DNA from 3 places in the Citrobacter sp. KH_055_1 genome. Region 3 is predicted to be linked to each of the others. Evidence: predicted binding sites of a transcription regulator. Region 3 holds the regulator's gene; each other region holds the start of a gene.

Region 1 (6,264 bases), 1.1 Mb from region 3:
ATCGCTGAAATCATCTTCCACTTCGGCGTACCCAGCGCATAGGCCGCTTCACGCAGGCTATCCGGCACCAGTTTGAGCATGTTTTCGGTGGTACGAATCACGATTGGCACCTGCAGCAGCGCCAGCGCAATCACGCCCGCCCAGCCAGAGAAGTGCTCCATTTTCGCGACGACCACGGTGTAAACGAACAGACCCACAACAATCGACGGCGCAGACAGCAGGATGTCGTTGATAAAGCGGATAATCTCAGCCAGCCAGGACTTACGCCCGTACTCGGCCAGATAGATGCCCGCCATAATACCGAGCGGCGTACCCAACACGGTCGCCCACAGGATCAACAGCCCGCTGCCCGCCAGGGCATTCGCCAGACCGCCACCCGCCGTATTCGGCGGCGGCGTCATTTCAGTGAACAGCGCCAGCGACATACCGTCGATACCGCGAACCACCGTTGAGAACAGGATCCACACCAACCAGAACAGACCGAACGCCATCGTCCCCATTGAGAGTGTCAGTGCGATGCGGTTTTTCAAGCGGCGACGCGCCTGCATCTTACGACGAGACTCCGCCAGCGCGGCGGTGTTTTGCATATCAAGCGTAGCCATTAGCGTGCCCCCTCGTTCTTCGCAAGGCGCATGATCATGAACTTAGACGCTGCCAGCACGATGAAGGTAATCACAAACAGGATCAGCCCCAGTTCCATCAACGCAGCCACATGCAGGCCAGATTCCGCTTCGGCAAATTCATTCGCCAACGCAGAGGTAATACTGTTACCCGGCATAAACAGCGATGCACTGTCGAGCTGGTAGGTGTTACCGATGATAAAGGTCACCGCCATGGTTTCACCGAGCGCGCGGCCAAGACCCAACATCACGCCGCCAATCACCCCATTTTTGGTGAACGGCAGGACGATGCGCCAGATGACTTCCCAGGTAGTACAGCCGATGCCATAGGCTGACTCTTTCATCAGTACCGGCGTTTGTTCGAACACATCGCGCATGACCGCCGCAATGTACGGGATGATCATAATGGCCAGGATCACACCGGCTGCCAGAATACCGATACCAAAGGCCGGACCCGCAAACAGGGCACCCACAAACGGAATATTGGAAAGGATGTTACCCACCGGCTCCTGGAAGTAGGTAGCAAACAGCGGGGCAAAAATAAACAGGCCCCACATGCCGTAAACAATACTCGGGATCGCCGCCAGCAGTTCAATTGCAATGCCCAGCGGGCGACGTAACCAGTTAGGTGCTAACTCAGTCAAAAATAAAGCGATGCCGAAGCTCACCGGAACGGCGATCAGCAAGGCGATAAACGAGGTCACCAGCGTTCCGTAAATCGGTACCAGCGCACCGTAGATATCGTTTGGCGCATCCCACTCTTTGGTCCACAAAAATGAGAAACCAAATTTTTGAATGCTTGGCCAGGAGGAGATGATCAGAGAGACAATAATGCCACCCAACATCAATAGCACAATCAGCGCAGCCAGTTTTACCAGCACGCTGAATATCATGTCACCCTTTTTACCCGGTGGGTTAAAAGCAGGCTTGGTTGCAGCCATAAATCACTCTTTAAGTTAAACTCGTTTACTCAGTTGCCCATGCCGGATGGCGCTACGCTTATCCGGCCTACACTCTGGGCCTACGGTTTCTACCGTAGGGCGGATAAGCGTAGCGCCATCCGCCAATTCGTCAAAGATATTCTATTAGTACAGTGCTTTACCGCTGCTGTCTTTCACGTTGGTCTTCCATGCAGCACGAATCTGCTCAACCACGTTATCCGGCAGGCTGGCGTAATCCAGGTCATTCGCCTGTTTACCGCCATTTTTGTACGCCCAGTCAAAGAATTTCAGCACTTCAACGCCCTGCTCAGGTTTCTTCTGCTCTTTGTGAACCAGGATGAATGTGGTGGACGTAATCGGCCACGCCTCATCACCTTTCTGGTTAGTCAGATCCTGGGCGAAGGTTTTGCTCCAGTCAGCGCCTTTTGCCGCATTTGCAAAGTTTTCTTCGGTCGGGCTTACCGGTTTACCGTCAGCAGAAATCAGTTTGGTATAGGCCAGGTTGTTCTGCTTAGCGTAAGCATATTCAACGTAACCAATGGAGCCTGGCAGACGCTGTACGAACGCGGCGATACCGTCGTTACCTTTACCACCCAGACCGGTTGGCCAGTTAACGGTAGAGCCTGCACCAATTTTAGATTTCCACTCTTCGTTCACTTTTGCCAAGTAGCTGGTGAACACGAAAGAGGTACCGGAACCATCAGCACGACGCACAACGGCGATGTTCTGCGAAGGCAGTTTCAGCCCTGGGTTCAGTTTGGTGATGGCTTCATCATCCCACTTCTTGATTTTGCCGAGGTAGATATCACCCAGGGTCTTACCGTCCAGCACCAGTTCGCCGGATTTCAGGCCAGGGATATTTACAGCCAGCACGACACCGCCGATCACGGTCGGGAACTGGAACAGGCCTTCCTGTGCCAGTTTCTCATCAGACAACGGTGCATCAGAAGCGCCGAAATCAACGGTATTTGCCGTAATTTGTTTTACACCACCGGAGGAGCCGATACCCTGGTAGTTGACTTTACTACCGGTCTCTTTCTGATAAGTATCAGCCCATTTGGCATACACTGGCGCAGGAAAAGTTGCACCTGCACCTGTCAGGCTCGCTGCGGCAAATACAGAGAACGCGCTCATGGATAAGGTCGCGGCGACAACAGTTGCGACAGTGGTACGCATAACTTTCATAATGTCTCCTGCACGGTTTTCGTAAATCATTGTTTGAGTTGCTACTGTGAGCAAAATAGGACAAACAGGTGACAGTTAAATGTACGAAATATGACAGTTTTATGACAATGGAAAAAAGTGAAATACAGAATTTAAAAAATACTGCAAAAACAAGTTATTAACGCATTTCATAACAATAACATTTCGCGAAAATTTTATTTTTATGACACTTAAAAGCGTAGCCAAGGATGACTATTTTTCATCAAAATGCCGTGATGTATTTCTTTTCTAACGGTTCAAAAAACAGGCTATCGTAATGTAAAAGACCACCTCCCGGTGGCCTTTCAGCAGCAGTTTACTTCCCGCTATAGACTTTTTTTCCGGCAAACATCGTCCAAAGCACCGTGGCATCCCGTAGCTTTTCAATACTCACTTTCTCAAGGTTGCGATCGAACAGCACCAGGTCAGCACTTTTCCCTACGGCAATTGAGCCCGTTTCTTTATCGCGGCCAATAACTTTTGCTGCATTCAGGGTGTAAGCCTGTAGCATCGCGGCACGGCTGATTTTTTCACTCTCAGGTGGCAGTTCGCCCTCTTCCCCCATCCGCGTAACTGCCGTGTAAATGGCAAACAGCGGGTTGGGGCTAGATACCGGCCAGTCGCTGGCCCCCGCAATCAGCGCGTGATGGCGGAACAGATCGCCAGCAGGATAAAGGTGTTGGAGTAACGGCGCTGGCACTTTGCCATCCAGCAGAGTTGTCGTTGCACCGTCTTTACCCGCCCACAGCAACTGCATAGACGCTGCGACGTTCAACTGCTGAAATTGAGGGAGGCTCTGCGGGTTAACGATTTCCAGGTGGGTAATGCTGTGCAATATGCCGCTGTTGCCATTCTTTTCGCGCGCACAGGCAACCGCATCCAGTGACTCCTGCACGGCGCGATCGCCGATAGCATGAAAGTGGGCAATCAATTTTTCGGCATCCGCTTTGGCCACCAGCGAACAGAACGTCACTTTATCCAGCGAGTTACTACCACTGTAGCCAAGTCGATTCAGGTATGACTGACTCAACTTCGCCGTCTGGGACGGATATTCAATCACTCCGTCCTGAAAGATTTTAATCCCAGCCAGCTTGATATCGGGTATTCCGGCATATTTATCCCTGATAGCCACTACGTCATCAATGGCTGCTGGAGAAGCGTTAATATTGACCAATGCCAGACCGGTTACGTGGGCGGTGAGTTTTCCGTCCTTCGCCAGAGAACTGTACGCCGGAAGTAGCCCTTCATCGTTGCGTCCCGGGTGAGCATCAAATGACGGTGCCAGCGGGCGCAGGTTGCTCAGCGGCTCCATCCAGGCGGTGATACCATAGCGGTTCATCACCTTTGATCCAGCGATAATCGACTGCGCAATTTTGTCGTTATCGACGGGAGGAATGGCACCGAGCACCCGATCCCATGCGCCTTCGGAGACAAAGCCGTTGAGTTTTCCATTGGGGGTTAGCCCAACATTGGTTCTTATACTGTTGCCAGCGTCAGCAATGGCCTGGGGATCCAACTTGGCTTTACGTAACATGGCGTTATTAACCCAGCCGGTATGGGCATCCGATCCAGCCAGCACCACCGGCGTATCCTGATATTCTGGCGCATTAAATACGCTATCCAGCAGGCTAATATTGTCCCAGTAATCCAGGGGTACATTGCTGTAAAACTGGACGCCATGGAGATCGCGCTGAGGGTTACGCTTATTTTTATCGACAAACGCTCTAATCGCTGCCGCTTTTGTCATCCCTTCAGGAAATTCGACGGTGATCGTTTTAAATCCGCCATCAGCAACATGGGCGTGGCTGTCGATCAACCCCGGCATCAGGTAATTACCCTGCAAATCAATGCGAATAGCATCAGAACCGGCCTTCTTCAGCACATCGTTGAACGTTCCCACGGCAATGATTTTTTTGCCTTCAATAGCGATGGCTTGTGGAGAGGGATTATTTGGATCGGCGCTGTAGATTTCCCCGCCAAAGATAATCATTTTATTACCTTCCAGAGCAGAGACCGTGGAAGACGTGACGGCCAGTGAACATGCCAGAAAGAGCATTGAAATTCTCATGAAAAATTAACTCCATTGCGTTGCGAATAAACGTATTCGATGCTGTGTAGATAGCTGTTTTTCTGGCGTTAATTCAAAGGGATGCAAATGTCATAGACATAATAATCATGCGCGGCATTGGTTTCGTTGTAATACATTTCGTAGCAAGGTTTATCGCTTTTCATCAGCCCTTTCGTTCGCATCCAGGCAAAGGCGAGCGCCCAGGTGTTATCAACCTGATCTCCCCAAGCTGCGCACTTGCATACCAGATAATTTCCGGCGGCTATTGTCTGCACGGCGATATGTCGACTGACCTGCTCCCCCTCGCTGAGTTCAAAACCAACATCCGTGCGGCAATGCTGTTCTGCCGTCACATCTGGCGGATCCCAGTAAACACATAGCATTCCGGCAGGCTGTAACGGCGTTCTGGCGGGCAACGAGGTCAACAAGTCCTGATGCGTTTGTTGGCAGGTCTCTTTACCGTATGGTCCAAATCGGCGCATAAATGCGACCCTACGCGTGGGGAGCGCAATGACTTTTGCGCCCAAAAAGCCTGCTGTATGCCAGTGTGCTTGGGTAGTATCGCACTGAGAATAGGTGCTTTTTTGCTGAGAGACGTGTCCTGTCTTGCTTTTTATTGCCTCCCGAAGGGAGCGACGAAATTCGCCTGGCGATACGGAAAAATGACGGCGAAATGCCCGGGCAAAGTTTTGCGAACTGGAAAATCCGACCTGTAATGCCAGCCCGGTAATATCGCTATGCGGTGCGTCAATCAGGCTCATAGCGGCCTTTTCCATCCGCAGACGACGGGTAAATTCAGCGACCGTTTCGCCAACCTGTGCTTTGAAGATGCGATGAAAGTGATAGCAGGACACAGCGACCTCACGCGAGACCTCTTCCAGAGTCGGGTTAAGATCCAGATGCTGGCTGATGTAGTTCATTGCCCTGAACACCGACTTACGATAGTCCTGCGTCATCTTCTGCCTCATTTAATATACTGATTTTAGACATAAAAAAATCCGGAGTGCCGTAACAGCACGCCGGATTTTTAGCGCTATCTCCGCGATAAATCGCGTGGCGCGTTACTCTACGGTAACCGACTTCGCCAGGTTGCGCGGCTGATCGACATCGGTGCCTTTAATCAGCGCCACGTGATACGCCAGCAGTTGCAGCGGAACGGTATAGAAGATCGGAGCAATCACCTCTTCCACATGCGGCATCTCAATGATGTGCATGTTTTCGTTGCTGGTAAAGCCCGCATCTTGATCGGCGAAGACGTACAGTTGGCCGCCACGGGCACGAACTTCTTCAATGTTGGATTTCAGTTTTTCCAACAGTTCGTTGTTCGGTGCCACGACGATAACCGGCATATCCGCATCAATCAGCGCCAGCGGGCCGTGTTTCAGCTCGCCAGCTGCGTAGGCTTCCGCGTGAATATAAGAGATCTCTTTCA
Region 2 (6,264 bases), 2.0 Mb from region 3:
CAGTGCGTTCAGGCCTGCCTCGATATCGCTCACCGGCTGTCCATCCGGCAGCGTGCTGAGTAAATCCAGCGAGCCGGAGGAAAAATGCAGGGCGCTTTGGCCACGGGTAACAATCGCGCAGCGTAACCCGCTTTTTTGCAGTTGCAGACCGCACAGCAGTCCGGCGAGACCGCCGCCGATAATGACGGTATCAAATTTCATCCTGGTGCTCCTTTTCCAGACCGCATAACCCCTGATACACCCAGCGCGTGAACTCGCTTTCGCGCAGTGCGTCTCCCCAGGCAATCGGCTGCACGCCTTTCCAGCGTTCGTTGAGAAACTCGGAGAGCTGGGTGATGGACTGCGCGGCGGTGGTAACATTAAAACGTTGCAGTAACCCTGCGGCGCGGCAGGCGCACAGTTCGCCCTGGCATGTCCCCATCCCGACGCGAGTACGGCGGCGCAAGTCCAGCAGGCTGTTGACGGTTAAATTTTCCACGGCGTATTGGACTTCGCCTGCGGTGACCGCCTCGCACTCGCAGACCAGGCTGCGATGCTGACGACCTTCGCTTAGCCAGACCGGGGTGCGATCGCCGTGACGGTAGACTGCCGAGCCGCGTAGTGGTGCGGGCAACGAGATCACGCGCTTAAGCGTATGCTCGGTCGATTCCTGCGAACCTGGCAGTGCGACGTCCGCCGTGGTGCAAGGGCGAGTGTTGCCCAGCTTGCGGCAAACAGCGTCGGTGGCCCATTCAGCCATCAGGCGGTAGGTCATCAGTTTGCCGCCGGTAATGGTGATAAAGCCATCCAGACCGTCGCGTTCAGCATGATCGAACAATACAATGCCGCGGCTGACGTTACGACCGCTTGGATCATTGTCGCTGGCCACCAGCGGACGCACGCCGGAGTAGGCGCGCAAAATGCGCGTTTTCGCCATAATCGGCGCCAGCTTCTCCCCTTCACGCAGCAGGATATCCACCTCTTCAGCGGTGACGCGGTTGCTGTCGATATCATCGTAATCAATATGTTGCGAGGTGGTGCCGATCAGCGAGATGGTGTCGCCAGGCACCAGAATGTCGGCATCCGACGGTTTACGGCAGCGGTTGATGACATGCTGGTTAATGCGATGATCCATGATCAACAACGAGCCTTTTGCCGGGAACATGCGGATGCTCAGATCGGCATATTCCGCGATCCGCTGGCCCCAGATCCCGGCAGCGTTCACCACCACCGGCGCATGCAGGGACTGCATCTCGCCGGTGAGATGATTGCGAACGTTCACGCCGCAGACGGTTGCACCTTCACGAATCAGCCCGGTCACTTCATGGGCCGTCAGAATGACCGCGCCATGCTCTCTGGCATCCAGCATGTTGGCAGCGGTTAAACGGAAGGGATCCACGGTACCGTCTGGCACTTTGACTGCGCCAATCAACTGCGGGTTCACCGCGGGCTCGATAATGCGCGCTTGTTGAGGGTCGATCGCTTCTGCACGAATGCCCGCATCTTCGCAGGCACGAATAAAGGTGGCCTGGAAGGAGAGTTCATCTTCCGGCAGTGTGATAAACAGACCGTCCGTAGGCTCTACGCAGTGGCGGGCGATACGTTTCAGAATTTGGTTTTCGCTAATACATTCACGCGCAGATTCTGCGTCAGTGACGGCATAGCGCGCACCGCTGTGCAGCAGGCCGTGGTTACGTCCCGTCGCGCCGGTAGCGATATCGTGGCGTTCTACTAAGATGACGCGCAATCCGCGCAGAGCACAGTCGCGTGCGATCCCGGCACCTGTTGCTCCCCCACCAATGATAATCACGTCACTTGTTTGCGAGTCGCGAGTTTTCATTGTTTTTCCTCACAGTTCGTTTTTTTATCATTTAGCCACATAAAAAACATGGATTGTTTGATTTCGCGCATAATCGCTCATTATTCGAAAATGAAACGTGATTTCGTGCGCCTTTATGAACATTTGTCATAAATCTGTAACAATCTGTGCTGTGTTTCACATTTTTGTGCTGAATCTTTCCTTAACATCGCGGCCACACTGGGGGAGGTTGCGTCGTGATGACGTACTTACAGTGTTTCCTTCGAACAAAAGACGGCCACGGAGGCTACATACTATGTTGAGCATTTTTAAACCCGCGTCACATACGGCGCGCTTACCTGCAGCGGAAATCGATCCCACCTATCGTCGATTGCGCTGGCAGATTTTCTTGGGGATATTTTTTGGTTATGCGGCGTACTATCTGGTACGTAAGAACTTTGCCCTGGCGATGCCGTATCTGGTTGAGCAGGGTTTCTCCCGTGGCGATCTGGGTTTTGCGTTATCCGGTATTTCCATTGCCTATGGTTTTTCGAAATTTATCATGGGGTCCATTTCGGACCGCTCGAATCCGCGCGTTTTCCTGCCTGCCGGTCTGATTCTGGCGGCGGCGGTGATGTTGTTCATGGGCTTTGTGCCGTGGGCGACGTCCAGTATCGCGGTGATGTTTGTGCTGCTGTTCCTGTGTGGCTGGTTCCAGGGGATGGGGTGGCCGCCGTGCGGTCGTACCATGGTGCACTGGTGGTCGCAGAAAGAGCGTGGCGGTATTGTGTCCGTGTGGAACTGCGCGCATAACGTCGGTGGTGGTCTGCCTCCGCTGCTGTTCCTGCTGGGTATGGCCTGGTTTAACGACTGGAAAGCGGCATTGTACATGCCGGCATTCGGTGCGATTGTTGTCGCCCTGATTGCTTTTGCCCTGATGCGCGATACGCCGCAGTCTTGTGGCTTGCCGCCGATTGAAGAGTATAAGAACGACTATCCGGATGATTACAGCGAAAAAGCCGAAGAAGAGCTGACTGCGAAGCAGATCTTCATGCAGTACGTGCTGCCAAACAAACTGCTGTGGTACATCGCGATCGCCAACGTGTTTGTCTATTTACTGCGTTACGGCATCCTCGACTGGTCGCCGACCTACCTGAAAGAAGTGAAGCATTTCGCACTGGATAAATCCTCCTGGGCCTACTTCCTGTATGAGTATGCGGGTATCCCGGGCACCCTGCTGTGTGGCTGGATGTCGGATAAAGTCTTCCGTGGCAACCGTGGCGCAACCGGCGTGTTCTTCATGACGCTGGTGACCATTGCAACGATCGTTTACTGGATGAACCCGGCGGGCAATCCGAACGTTGATATGGCATGTATGATTATCATCGGCTTCCTGATCTACGGTCCGGTCATGCTGATTGGTCTGCACGCGCTGGAACTGGCACCGAAAAAAGCGGCGGGTACGGCGGCAGGCTTCACCGGGTTGTTTGGTTACCTGGGCGGCTCTGTGGCAGCGAGCGCCATTGTCGGTTACACCGTTGACTTCTTCGGCTGGGACGGTGGCTTTATGGTGATGATTGGCGGCAGCGTGCTGGCGGTTATTCTGCTGGTGGTCGTCATGTTTGGTGAAAAGCGCCATCACGCAGAGATGGAACTGAAGCGTAACGGGGGATAATAGATGAAAACCACATTGAAAAGTCTTAGCGTCGCGTTAATGCTGACCGGTATGGTGGTCAGCAGCGCAGCCATCGCCGCAGACAAGATTGTGATTGCTCACCGTGGGGCCAGCGGCTATTTACCGGAGCATACGCTGCCGGCAAAAGCGATGGCCTATGCGCAGGGCGCGGACTATCTCGAGCAGGATCTGGTGATGACCAAGGACGACCATCTGGTCGTTCTGCATGACCACTATCTTGACCGGGTCACCGATGTCGCCGAGCGTTTCCCGGATCGCGCTCGTAAAGATGGTCGCTACTACGCCATCGACTTTACGCTGGATGAGATCAAATCGCTGAAATTTACCGAAGGTTTCGATATCGAAAATGGCAAACAGGTGCAGACCTACCCAGGGCGCTTCCCGATGGGTAAATCTGATTTCCGTGTGCATACGTTCGAAGAAGAGATCGAGTTTGTTCAGGGATTAAATCATTCCACCGGTAAGAACATCGGTATCTATCCGGAAATTAAAGCGCCGTGGTTCCATCACCAGGAAGGGAAGGACATTGCTGCGAAGACGCTGGAAGTGCTGAAAAAGTACGGCTACAGCGACAAACAGGATAAGGTCTATCTGCAAAGTTTTGATGTGGCGGAACTCAAGCGCATCAAGAATGAGCTGGAACCTAAAATGGGGATGGACCTCAACCTGGTGCAGCTGATTGCCTATACCGACTGGAATGAAACCCAGGAGAAAAAACCGGACGGCAGTTGGGTGAATTACAACTATGACTGGATGTTTAAACCGGGCGCGATGAAGCAGGTTGCTGAGTACGCGGATGGCATTGGCCCGGACTATCACATGCTGGTCGATGAGAAGTCGAAGAAAGGCAACATCGTGTTGACCGGGATGGTGAAGGATGCGCATCAGAACAAGATGACGGTGCATCCTTATACTGTGCGGGCCGATCAGCTGCCGGACTACGCGACGGATGTGAATCAGCTGTATGACATCCTGTATAACAAGGCGGGCGTTGACGGGTTGTTCACCGACTTCCCCGACAAAGCGGTGATGTTCCTGCATAAGCAGTAACGGTATCAGGCCTGCGATAGCATGATATTGCAGGCCTTTCCACCGGCGCATTCCCGACGGTTAGATCAGACCGTCTGCTGTCAGTGTTTCCATACATGCCTGCAGTAAATATAAAGGGCTGCCGTCTACCGGCGGCTCTTTTGCCAATAATGATATTTGCCGATAAAACGTTGGCTCCAGCGCCACCGAACGTATTTGCCCGCCAACCGCCTTTAATGTGAGCTCCGGTAACAATGCGATCCCCAGCCCCTGACGAATAAAACTGATTGCCGTATCCGGGTGGTTGAATTCGTACTTAATGATTGGCTCAATACCTTGTTCTTTAAATAACGTCATGATGCTTAATTCATAGCGCCCTTTACTGATAATCAGCGGTTCTCCCACCAGTTCTTCTACTGAGATTGTGGCTTTGGCCGCCAGCGGGTGAGCCTCGGGGACAACAACGGTGAATTTGTCCCGATAAACCGGCACGCAGTACATGCCACTGACCGGAAAATGCACAAAACCCGCATCAATGCCTCCACTCTGCAGCGAATCAATAATGGCACTGCTGTTCTCTTCATAGGGAATGATTTTGATGTTGGGGTGATGCTGTTCAAAGTAGCGGATGATACCGGGCAAAATGCAGGCGCAGGCGCTGGGAAAACAGCCGATGTGCAAGGTTCGGGCTGGGTTTTGTTTCTCCTGTTCGGCGATCTCTTTTACGGCGTTCGTTTGTCCAATGATGGTCCGTAAATGCGGGAGCAGCCGGATACCTACCGGGGTAAGTTGAATATCTTTGCGCCGCTCGCGGATCAAAATATTAACCCCTAACTCTTCTTCCAGCGCCGAAATAGCCTGACTGACGGCGGACTGGGTGGTGTATAACCGCTTGCTGGCTTCGGTAAAACCACCGTACTCAAGCACGGCCAGCAGGGCGTGGATCTGGGTTAGTGTCATTAGTTATCTCTAATTAATACCATTAAAATGATTAATTTCTCTAATAAAATAAGCCTGTTTATACTGACTTTCTACCTTAAATACCCAAAATAATTTGCGTAGCCGACACATAAGCAACGTGAACTATGACGGGGATAAATCACATTTTGACGCACCTGTCCGTTGTTCAGTCGCTCTGAGCGTTGCCTGCGTGCGCCGTCGGGACAGGTTGCCGAGTATGAAAGAAAAATTGTGGACGAAAGATTTTTGGGCCATCACGATTATCAGCTTTATTATCTTTTTTGTTTTTTATGTCCTGTTGACGCTGTTGCCGATCTATATCCTGGAGCGTCTCCATGCGACCCCTGATAAGGCGGGTTTATTAGTCACCTTCTTTTTGGGGGCCGCCATTGTGGTACGTCCGTTTGCCGGACAATGGGTGGGGAAATATTCGAATAAAACGATTCTGGTGCTCTCTTCTCTGGCCTTTTTGGTGGTCACTGCGCTGTATCCTGTTTGCCATTCAATTGAATCACTGCTGTTTATTCGGGTGCTTCATGGTGTCACGTTTGGCGTTATTACTACGGTAAAAGGGACGATTTCCGCGCGGTTGATACCGGCCTCCCGACGTGGGGAGGGCATCAGCTTTTTCTCTTTAGCTATGGGACTGGCGATGGTCGTTGGGCCATGGGTGGGTCTGAACATGGCGCGCTGGGAGGCCTTTACTTCCGCGTTCTGGCTTTGTACAGCGGTAGCGGCGGTGGGTATTGTGCTGTCATTGATTGTTGCCGTGCCGCCGGTGATTCGTCATGCCGATGGCTCG
Region 3 (6,264 bases):
AACAAAAGGACTCCCGTCGGTGCCCACCTGATTCCATGGGTAAATAGACATAATGACGAACAGCGTGCCCACGTAAAACACGAGGATTCGCATCGGCACGGAGTTAATTGCACGCGGGATCGACTCCTGCGGGTTCTTCGCTTCACCGGCAGTAATGCCGATGATTTCAATGCCACCATAGGCAAACATCACCATTTGCAGCGACATAATCATGCCCAACCAGCCGTTACTGAAGAACCCACCGTTGCTCCACAGGTTATGGATGCCGGTTGGTTGCCCACCGTTGCCGATCCCCCAAATGATGATGCCAAAACCGGCGACAATCATAATGATGATGGTGGCGACCTTAAAGAATGAGAACCAGAACTCTAGTTCGCCAAACACCTTCACACTCATCAGGTTGATGGCGCAGATAATCAGCACTACGCTCAGAACCCAAATCCAGTGCGGCACCGCCGGGAACCAGACGCCCATATAAATACCGAAGGCGGTCACGTCGGCAATAGCGACAATCAGGATTTCAAAACAGTAGGTCCAGCCGGTAATGTAGCCTGCCAACGGTCCGAGGTTTTCCTGCGCATAGCGCGAAAACGAGCTGGCTGCTGGGTTATGAACGGACATTTCGCCCAGCGCGCGCATGATAATGTACGCCGCCGCGCCGCCGATAATATAGGCCAACAACACGCTCGGCCCTGCCATTTTGATGGCATCGGCTGAGCCATAGAACAGCCCGGTACCAATTGCCGAACCTAATGCCATAAAGCGGATGTGCCGGGTGCTCAGCCCACGCTTTAGCTTGTTATTACTTTCCATCGATTCCTAACCTGTTAACACAATAAAAAAACCACGGGGCCATATTAATAGCCCCGTGGTTAAAACTTATTGTCAGTGATATTAGTGTGCGCTGGAGGTCACTTGTCGACCTGCTGCGCGGTCCCAAATTACGGCCAGGACCACCATCACGACTGTTGGCATCAACCACGCCAGACCTTGCTCTGCCAGCGGTAAACGCTGGGTCCAGGCCGGTAACACGTCGCCAATTGCAGAAGCTTTAATGCCATCAAGGATACCAAAAATCAGGCTGATAAACATCGCAGGTGCAATGACGCGGGAAGAATTATGCCACCATGAGCGGGTAAAGCTTAATACAACCAGTGCGATACAGGGCGGATAAATAGCCGTCAGGACCGGAATCGAGATCTGAATCAGGTGGCTCAAGCCGAGGTTTGACACCACCATCGAGAAGCCGCCAAGGATAAACACCAGCGTACGGTAAGACAGTGGAATGTACTGCGCAAAGAACTCAGCACACGCACAAGTCAGGCCAACCGCCGTCACCAGGCAAGCGATGAAAATCAACGCGGCCAGCAGCAGGCTACCTGCACCGCCGAAGGTGTGCTGAACATACGCATGCAGAATTGCCGCGCCGTTAGCAGACTGATCGACCAGAATCGCGCTGTCTGAACCCAGACGGAACAAGGCGAGGTACAGCAGCGTTAAGCCGACACCAGCCATCAAACCTGCCCAGACGGTATAACGTGTCAGTAGACGTGCTTCAGTAACGCCACGCGAACGCGCGGCGTTCACGATAACAATACCAAAGACCATCGCCCCCAGCGTATCCATCGTCAGATAGCCGTTCACGAAGCCGTTGGAAAACGCCGCAGTTTGATAGGCTTCCATGGCATTGCTGATCGGACCGGCAGGCCAGATAATCGCAGCAACAGACAGCACAACCAGCGCCAGAATTTTCAGCGGCGCGAGGAAATTCCCCACGGTATCCAGCAGTTTGCCCGGATAGAGCGACACCAGGATGACAATCGCGAAATAGACCACGCTGTAGATAAACAGCGGCAGCGCGGAGTCACCGGTCAGCGGGGCAATCCCCACTTCAAAGGAGACCGTTGCGGTACGCGGCGTTGCAAATAACGGCCCAACGGCCAGATAACAGACGGTAGCCAGTACTAAACCGGCCACTTTGCCGATCGGAGTGCTGAGGCTGTCTACACCACCGCCGACTTTCGCCAGCGCCACAACGGTGAGCACCGGCAGGCCAACAGCGGTAATCAGAAAGCCAAAAGCCGCAGTCCAGACGTGTTCGCCGGCCTGCAAACCAACCATTGGGGGGAAAATAATGTTACCTGCACCTACAAACAGTGCAAATGTCATAAATCCCAGTGCGATGATATCGCGCGATTTTAACTGATGGGTCATAAAGTCTTACAGCCTGTGGATGTGAATGTGGTGTTGTAAAGGTTAAATTTTTGCCCTTCCCTTTTGGGACGATACAGCGGCATTTTTAATCAATTCCAGCGGGAAATTCTCCCAGCCGGGCGCGGCGAAGAATAGTTTTTCGATTTACCGCGTAAATGCAGTCGGTATGACAGCACATGGTGCGCAATTTAAACGCTTATAACGTTTTAAAGCAAGGTGGGATCTAAAAACCAGAACAATATAGCGATATGAAAAATCCAGTTAGAACAAAACACCATTTCCGGGAAAAAGGTATGGGTAATAATGCGAACAAAAAACAATCAGACGTCGTAAAATTCAGGATGACTGTATTGACCCGCGTAAAAAAGCCAGCTTTCGCTGGCTTTTGGAAAGATAATCTTACGGATACGCCTCAATCGTTACTTTTGGCAAGTAAACGTTCCGCTAGCACAAAGCTAAACCGCGTCCCTTTGCCCGGCGTACTCTCGATATTCAATCGGCTGTCGTGATGATTTAAAGCATGCTTCACAATAGCCAGCCCCAGCCCGCTACCGCCCGTTTGCCGCGATCGCGCTTTATCCACGCGGTAGAAACGCTCGGTCAAACGAGGAATGTGCTCAGGCGCAATTCCAGGCCCATTATCTTCGACGCTGAACTCGGCTCCCGCCGTCGCCCGCTGCCAGCGCACGGTGATGTGTGTTCCCGCCGGCGTATGGTTCACCGCGTTATAGATAAGATTCGAGATTGCGCTACGCAGTTGCTCCTCGTTACCCATCACGCTCAGGCGATTATCCACGTCGAAGGTAAACGTGTGTTTATTCTGGCTCAGCGTTTGTGCTTCGTGCTCAGCCACGCGCAGTATCATCGGCACATCTACTTTTTCATTCTGCGGCAGTGTCGGTGCGGCTTCTATTTTCGATAGCGTCAGCAACTGTTTCACCAGCCCTTCCATACGCTGCGTTTGCTCACGCATGGTATCCAGCGCTTTCTCTCGCGTTGCCCCTTCCAGGGGATGCTCCTGCATCATCTCCAGATAACCTTGCAGCACCGTCAGCGGCGTACGCAACTCGTGGCTGGCGTTGGCAAAGAAATTACGCCGCGCGCCTTCCAGTTGGTGCATCTGCGTGACATCGCGCGCCACCATCAGCAACTGCTTGTCGGTATACGGCATCACCCTAATTTCCAGATGCCGCCCGGTATTAAGTACCAAATTAATTGGCCGACTAAAGTCGCGCGTTTTCAGGTATGAGGTAAATTCCGGGTAGCGAAGCAGGTTAAGAATATTTTGCCCACTATCGTCCGGCCAACGCAGTCCCAGAACCTGCTGTGCCAGGCCGTTACACCAGAAAATCCCACCCTCTTCGGTGGTCAGTACCACCGCATCAGGCAGCGATTCAGCCCCGCTGCGAAAACGTTTAATCAGATTACCCAGTTCGCGGCGGCGTTTTTTGTTACGCAGTTGCATTTGATGCAGGCCGTAAAGCAGCGGTTCCCAACTGCCCCGCCCCGGCGGAGGCGTCATACTCCTGTCGACCCACAGCCACCAGGACAAACGCAGTAAATTCCAGAAATGCCAGATAAGCAGACCCGTTACCGATGCCAGTAAAAACCACGGCAGATAACCGAAAAAAGCACTAAGGATAAAAGCCGGAATGCAGCAAAGTATCAGCTCCAGTACCAGCCTTTTCCATGACAATCGTTCCAGCAAACGTCGCACTCCCTATACAACTTGATCTAATGGGCTATTTTCCGTGCCGGTCAGAAGCGGGTTGAAAAACGGTATCCCGTTCCGCGTACCGTCTGCACCATGCGATCGTGGCCGCTGTGCTCCAGCGCCTTACGCAAGCGGCGGATATGCACGTCAACCGTCCGGTCTTCTACGTACACGTTGGTGCCCCAGACATGATTAAGTAGTTGTTCGCGGCTGTAGACGCGCTCAGGATGAGTCATAAAGAAATGCAGCAGTTTGAACTCAGTTGGCCCCATATCCAGCGGTTCTTCGCCGGTCATTACACGATGCGAGGTGGGATCAAGGCTCAGCCCCTGCATCTCAATAACTTCTTCAACCGCCATTGGTGAAATACGACGCAGTACGGCTTTAATGCGCGCCACCAGTTCCTTCGGCGAAAACGGCTTGGTGATATAGTCATCCGCACCGGTTTCCAGCCCACGTACGCGATCTTCTTCATCACCTCTTGCCGTCAGCATCATCACCGGGATGTCCCGCGTCATCGCTTCACGTTTGAGGTGTTTAATGAACTGTAACCCCGAGCCACCGGGAAGCATCCAGTCAAGCAGGATAAGATCCGGCCAGGGTTCATTGAGTTGATTCACCGCACTGTCATAGTCTTCGGCTTCTACAGGTTGGAACCCGTTTTGCTCGAGCACGAAGCAGACCATTTCACGAATTGGAGCTTCATCTTCTACGACCAGAATACGTCTCGCCATGATTTGCCCTGTTTTAATTTAATCGTTCATACCCTCTATACGCCGCCATTATGCGTCAGATTTATGACAGATTTATGAAAAAGATAGTCCAGGCTTAACCAATGTTGTTGAATTATGACAGCCCGGAAACAAGATATTCACGCCATTGCAAGGGTATAATCCCCCTCATTGCTTTTTCGTCATGGAACTCGTATGCGCATCCTTCATACCTCAGACTGGCATCTGGGCCAAAACTTCTACAGCAAGAGCCGCGCCGCCGAGCATCAGGCCTTTCTTGACTGGCTGCTGGAGACCGCACAATCCCATCAGGTGGATGCCATTATTGTGGCAGGCGATATTTTTGATACCGGCTCACCGCCGAGCTATGCCCGCGAGATTTACAACCGCTTTGTCGTCAATTTGCAGCAAACAGGCTGCCACCTGGTGGTGCTGGCAGGCAACCATGACTCGGTCGCCACGCTTAATGAATCACGCGATATTTTGGCGTTTCTGAACACCACGGTGGTCGCCAGCGCAGGCCATGGACCGCAAATACTGAAACGCCGCGACGGCACGCCAGGCGCCGTGCTGTGCCCGATTCCCTTTTTACGCCCACGCGACATCATCACCAGCCAGGCGGGACTCACCGGCAGCGAAAAACAACAGCATTTGCTGGGGGCAATTACCGACTATTACCAGCAGCAGTACCTGGACGCCTGTGAACTGCGCGGTGAACGCAACCTGCCGATCATTGCAACCGGGCACCTGACGACCGTCGGTGCCAGCAAAAGTGACGCGGTACGTGACATTTATATTGGCACACTGGATGCCTTTCCGGCGCAGAATTTCCCGCCAGCAGATTACATCGCGTTGGGACATATTCACCGGGCGCAGGTCATCGGCGGAACAGAACATATTCGCTACTGTGGCTCGCCGATTGCCCTCAGTTTTGACGAATGTGGCAAAAACAAAGGCGTGCATCTGGTGAGCTTCGAAGACGGCAAGCTACATACCGTCGACAATCTCACCGTACCGGTCACGCAGCCGCTGGCAGTATTGAAAGGCGATTTAGCCGCCATTACCGCCCAGCTTGAGCAATGGCGCGATGTAGAGCTGCAAACGCCCGTCTGGTTAGATATTGAAATCACCACCGACGATTACCTGCACGACATGCAGCGCAAAATTCAGGCGTTGACGGAAGACCTGCCGGTAGAGGTTCTGCTGGTGCGCCGCAGTCGGGAGCAGCGCGAGCGTATTATGGCCAATGAGCGGCGTGAAACGCTGAGCGAACTGAGCGTGACGGAAGTCTTTGACCGCCGTCTGGCGCTGGAGGAACTGGAAGCGCCGAGGCGGGAACGTCTTAATCAGCTGTTTAATGACACGTTACAGACGCTTGCCGGGGAGGCTGACGCATGAAAATTCTTAGCCTGCGCCTGAAAAACCTCAACTCCCTGAAAGGGGAATGGAAAGTCGATTTTACGGCAGAGCCTTTTGCCAGCAACGGTCTGTTTGCCATCACCGGGCCTACAGGGGCCGGAAAAACCACCCTGCTTGATGCGATTTGTCTCGCGCTGTACCACGAGACACCGCGCCTGAATACCGTATCACAGTCGCAAAACGACC

What was found. Region 3 encodes PhoB, which activates phosphate uptake and scavenging genes when phosphate is short. Its sites were predicted from a motif close to CTGTCATAAAACTGNCNNAT; they were not measured.
Region 1: the regulator PhoB is predicted to act here: its motif matches at 2,835-2,854, upstream of pstS (phosphate ABC transporter substrate-binding protein PstS).
Region 2: the regulator PhoB is predicted to act here: its motif matches at 1,943-1,962, upstream of glpT (glycerol-3-phosphate transporter).

What each region holds. Positions count from the first base shown of each region.
Region 1 covers NZ_CM174473.1:4,752,098-4,758,361, reverse strand. The annotation lists gene pstA (phosphate ABC transporter permease PstA) at 1-602, opposite strand, end outside; gene pstC (phosphate ABC transporter permease PstC) at 602-1,561, opposite strand; gene pstS (phosphate ABC transporter substrate-binding protein PstS) at 1,706-2,746, opposite strand; gene AC3ITF_RS22330 (amidohydrolase family protein) at 3,081-4,832, opposite strand; gene AC3ITF_RS22325 (AraC family transcriptional regulator) at 4,901-5,788, opposite strand; gene glmS (glutamine--fructose-6-phosphate transaminase (isomerizing)) at 5,894-6,264, opposite strand, start outside.
Region 2 covers NZ_CM174473.1:1,582,539-1,588,802, forward strand. The annotation lists gene glpB (glycerol-3-phosphate dehydrogenase subunit GlpB) at 1-201, opposite strand, end outside; gene glpA (anaerobic glycerol-3-phosphate dehydrogenase subunit A) at 191-1,819, opposite strand; gene glpT (glycerol-3-phosphate transporter) at 2,094-3,452, shown strand; gene glpQ (glycerophosphodiester phosphodiesterase) at 3,456-4,523, shown strand; gene AC3ITF_RS07380 (LysR family transcriptional regulator) at 4,584-5,462, opposite strand; gene AC3ITF_RS07385 (MFS transporter) at 5,680-6,264, shown strand, end outside.
Region 3 covers NZ_CM174473.1:3,609,839-3,616,102, forward strand. The annotation lists gene proY (proline-specific permease ProY) at 1-813, opposite strand, end outside; gene brnQ (branched-chain amino acid transporter carrier protein BrnQ) at 895-2,214, opposite strand; gene phoR (phosphate regulon sensor histidine kinase PhoR) at 2,627-3,922, opposite strand; gene phoB (phosphate response regulator transcription factor PhoB) at 3,973-4,662, opposite strand; gene sbcD (exonuclease subunit SbcD) at 4,855-6,057, shown strand; gene sbcC (exonuclease subunit SbcC) at 6,054-6,264, shown strand, end outside.